DNA from 2 places in the Labrys sp. KB_33_2 genome. Region 1 is predicted to be linked to the other one. Evidence: riboswitches for the same ligand, from Rfam matches in the RefSeq annotation. Region 1 holds a riboswitch; the other holds the start of a gene.
What was found. Region 1 has a riboswitch for cobalamin ahead of AB4037_RS03530 (TonB-dependent receptor plug domain-containing protein). Riboswitches for the same ligand answer to the same signal wherever they lie in the genome.

Region 1 (2,196 bases):
GGCCTTCAGTTGGGTTCCGGTCTGATCGAAGGTGTAGGTCGGGGCGAGGCGATAGGTGAAGTGACCGCCGAAACTATTGTAATGGTCATAGCGAATGTTGGACGCCACGGTGAAGCCCTTGAAGAGGTTTGCTTCCAACTGGGCATAGGCTGCGTTGTCGACATCCGAAGCCTTGAGATTTCCCAGATCCAGGCTGAAGCGCTCGTGCTCGACGCCGAGCAGCACCTTGTAATTGTCGCTGAGGGCAATCTCCTGCCTCAGGTCAAACTTCAGCCGTTCGCCGGTTGCCGCGCTCGGCGCCGTGAAGGTCACCGGCGGATAGACGTTCCGGCTCCATAGATTGCTGTAGGAAACGCCGAATATGGTTCGGTAGCGATTATCGAGCGAATGCCAGATACCCTCGGCACGCGTGAACAATTGATGGTTCAACAGCCAGGTGCGCGAAGGGTTGGGCGCGCAAAAGCACGCTCCATAGCCGTCGCTGGTGAAACCGAGCTTGGAGTCGGTGTAGCGGGCAATGACGTTGACGGAGAAATTATCCGTCAGATCGGCACCGACCCGGCCGGAATAGGTGTAATTGTCATAGTAGTTGGGGCGCGCGACGGTGCCGGATACGAGAAGTTCCCAGGGCGTGACCGGCGTGTCCGTCGAACGAAAATGCTCGATACCGAAGGTATAGTTGAAAATCGAAGCCGAGCCGCTCACTCCCGCGCGTTGATTGAACGTGCCATGTGATCCGCCTTCGACACTGGCCGTCAGCTTGGGGGCGCCTGAGCCTTTCTTCATGGTGATCGAGATGACGCCTCCGATGGCGTCGGCGCCATAGAGTCCGCCTTGCGGTCCACGCAGAATTTCGATGCGCTCAATGTCACCGGTCAGCAATTGGCCAAGATCGGCGGCAGCATTGGGAACGGCAGGATTGGAAACATCGATGCCGTCGATGAGCACCTTGACATGGTTGGAATTGGTTCCGCGCATGAAGATGGAGGTCTGGGTGCCCGGGCCGCCTGACTGCACGAGATTGAGGCCGGGCGCGGTGCTCAGTACGTCTTTGACGGTGCGCCGCTGCTGTTTGGCGATGTCATCTGCCGTGATTACCGTGATCGAACTGCCTATCTGACTGGCGGGTGTCGGCGTCAGCGTGGCAGAATTGACATAGACCGGATCCAGTTCGATCGGCTCGGGCGGTGTTCCCGCACTCTGCGCCAGAGCATGCGTCGCCAGAATGTAGGACGTCCCAACGATGCCAGCTGTCAAAACCGCGCGTTGCAGGCGCGAAATAGTCGAGTCCATGAAGACCTCAAGCAGGATAGCCAATGGCCGTCACTGCGATTGAAGTCCCTCCCGCTGCCCCATAAGGACATCTGGATCGACCACCATTGAGGACCCCCGCCCAATGTTACCGCGCGTGACCATTGTGACGGCAGGTCTCCTGGCTCACGGGTCGTCGTACGCCTCGTCGCCTTCCCGGGCCTGATCCCAGTGGCATGTAACGAAGGACTCACCGCCTACAGTTGCGGGGGCAGCCGCGGTTCGAAATGATTTCTCACTTCTCCGCGTTCCCTATTATCCCCGAGGGGAACCGTCGACGTGACGCTAGGGTGACAGGGTCGCACCTGTCAAGCACTGGGAATCCCCGTCCTGTGCAATCCTGGACGATTTCAGGGAAAGCTTGAGCTCCATCTACCTGGCTTGGATCGTACTCGCCGGCCCTGCTGGAGCCGGCGAGATCGGGATCGTCATTAGACCGAGGTGACGAACGTCTATGACGCCTTTTTCCTTCTGCCCTTGCTTGGGGCGGGAGGCGGCGGTGGCTCGCTCTTGGCTTTCTGGCGCACTTGGCCAAGGCCGAGTTCCCTTGCGAGGCGAGAGCGATGAGCCGAATAGTTTGGTGCAACCATGGGGTAGTTGCTGGGTAGCCGCCACTTTTCCCGATACTGCACCGGCGTCAGGTCATAGGCTGTTCGCAGATGCCGCGTCAGCGATTTGAATTTGCGACCGTCTTCCAAACAGATCAGATGATCCGGGGTGACGGACTTCCTGATCGGAACGGCAGGCGTCAGCGGTCTGTCCGCTTCAACCGGCTTTGGACTATTCAGACCAGTAAGGCTTCCATGCACCGAACGGATCAGATCCGCGAGGGAAGCTGTGGCGACCTGATTGTTGGCTACATAGGCAGAGACGATGTCGGCGGTC
Region 2 (2,196 bases), on a different contig from region 1:
AAACAAGCGTTCATACCTGAACGCGCTTTGCTCTGGGGTTAATTGAGGCGGAATGCCGCTGCAGATTTTGAAATATGGGGTCTGCTGACCCGAAAAAGAAAGAGGCCGCCGAATGGCGGCCCAAGTCTTAGGGAGGAAACGCCCAAGGAGGGCAGTGGGGGAGCGCAAACGCGCATCCACCACGTCCGTAGAGTGATCCTGATGCGTTCATTTCGCAAGTGCGAAATGAAAGAAATTTTGAAAACCGGCCCAAAACCGGGCCGGTGTTGTAAAAATGCGACGTTTGACGTGGTCGGTTGGCCTTTTTCAGCGGCTGGCGGAGGTTTGCAGCAGCTTCTGTGCTGCAACGCCGAAAGCGATCCCGAGCGTTGCCCATAGCACGGCATGGATGCCGAGCGAGGCAACGCGGAACTTCCATAGCACCGTGGCCGAGAAATCCGCCGGGATGTCGTTGACGGCCGGCAGAATCTGCATGGCGACCACCATCACCACCAGATAGGCGGCAGCCCCCACCAAGTTGGCGTTCCAGCGGCCGAGGCTGGCGGCGAGCCGGTTCGCCGTGCCCAGGGCGGCCGCCATCGTCAGCAGGGAGAGCAGGATCATGCCGAAATAAAAGGCGGTCCGCAGGCCGATCGTGTCGGGATTGCCAACGGCCGGCGGCGTCGCCGGATATTTGATCTGCGGTACCAGCATGATGGCGGCAAAACCGACGAGCGCGATCACCCCTGCTGTCGCGCGCGGGCTGAGCGTGCCGATCCGTCCCTGCGCGAAGGCGAAGACCAAAGCGAAGATGCCGCCGAGGGCTGCGCCATAGACGACCATGCCGGTCATGAGGCCGTAGCTGGACTGCACCGGCCGGCTGACCGGGTCTTCCTCATGTTCATGTGCTGCGGCCGGCTGGGAGGTTGCCGGCGTTGCGGATGGCGCCGGTGCGGCGGCGACCGCGTGGCTTTCCTCATAGGCGATAGCGGCATCGACCTGTGGTTCACCGAAGACCCAGGCGAAGCCAGACGCCAACAGTCCGGCCAGGATGCCGATCAGCATCCCCCGGATCAAAAGCGATCTAACCATGTCGTTTGCCTATGCGCCCTAGTGGCAGGGGAAGCCGAGCAGATGGCGAGCGTCGTGCACGAATTCGTGGATGTAGACGCCGGGAATCAGCGAGGTCGCGCCTTGTTCGGCGCCGACGAAATAAATGGCGAGTACGGCCAGGAGCACGGTGAAGAGCGCCCAGGGCAAGATCTCGCGGACCGGGATGGCGATCGGCTGCTGGGCGACGGGTGCCAGAGTTGCGGTGGTCATGAAAAGCTCCTTGGGATTACGCGTCCCGCTACGAGTCATGCTGCCTTGGAAGAGGTCTGACTTCCGGACGGCGCCCAAGCGCCGCCGTTCACAGTGGCGCGACCGTGCCGGATTCACACCGGCTTCCCACCCTTGGCAAAGCCCTTCCATAAGAGCCCAAGTCACGAACATGTCAATATTCCGGAAGCGACTTAGAGCATAAGTTGCGCGACTTTTTGGACGATACCATGCGTTGAAACAAAAACTTAGGGAGCATGATCCGATTGGTTCGGTCGAATCATGCACTCTAAGTCTTGGGAACTGCCGTCATGACACCACGCCTGATCCTGCTATGCCATGGGGCTACGCCTGCGGTGCGCGCAGCGGGTTTTCCCCTCGATGAGGCGCTCGATGCAAGAGGGCTGGCTGCGGCGCGGAAGCTGGAAGGGCATTTCGGCAGGCCGGCCCGCATCCTGAGCAGCCCGGCGCTCAGGGCTCGCCAGACCGCGCAGGCCCTCGGCCATGATCCTGAGGTCGATGAAGCCCTGCGCGAATGCGATCATGGCCGCTGGGCAGGGCTTGCCCTGGACGCGGTAGCGGCCGCCGAACCCGAGGCGCTCCGGGCATGGCTGACCGATCCGGATGCCTGCCCGCATGGCGGAGAGAGTGTTGCAACCCTGATTGCGCGGGTCGGCGCCTGGCTCGATGGCAGGCGGTTCGAGGGGTATACGCTCGCCGTTACCCACGCTTCGGTGCTGCGCGCCGCGGTCGTTCACGCCCTCGGGGCCGAGGCTCGTTCCTTCTGGCGTATCGATGCCGCCCCGTTGGCGACAGCCGATCTCAGGCCATCCGGCCGGGGCTGGTCGCTGCGGTTGAAGGCATAGAGGCGTTGAGCAGGGCCCTCCAACGGAGTTC

Region 2: linked by a shared signal. The riboswitch ahead of AB4037_RS21930 (CbtB domain-containing protein) and the one ahead of AB4037_RS03530 (TonB-dependent receptor plug domain-containing protein) in region 1 are both predicted to bind cobalamin.

What each region holds. Positions count from the first base shown of each region.
Region 1 is NZ_JBFREW010000002.1:35,622-37,817, reverse strand. It holds gene AB4037_RS03530 (TonB-dependent receptor plug domain-containing protein) at 1-1,293, opposite strand, end outside; cobalamin riboswitch at 1,406-1,602, opposite strand; gene AB4037_RS03525 (MucR family transcriptional regulator) at 1,764-2,196, opposite strand, start outside.
Region 2 is NZ_JBFREW010000012.1:161,370-163,565, reverse strand. It holds gene AB4037_RS21935 (CbtA family protein) at 307-1,071, opposite strand; gene AB4037_RS21930 (CbtB domain-containing protein) at 1,090-1,302, opposite strand; cobalamin riboswitch at 1,333-1,478, opposite strand; gene AB4037_RS21925 (histidine phosphatase family protein) at 1,611-2,165, shown strand.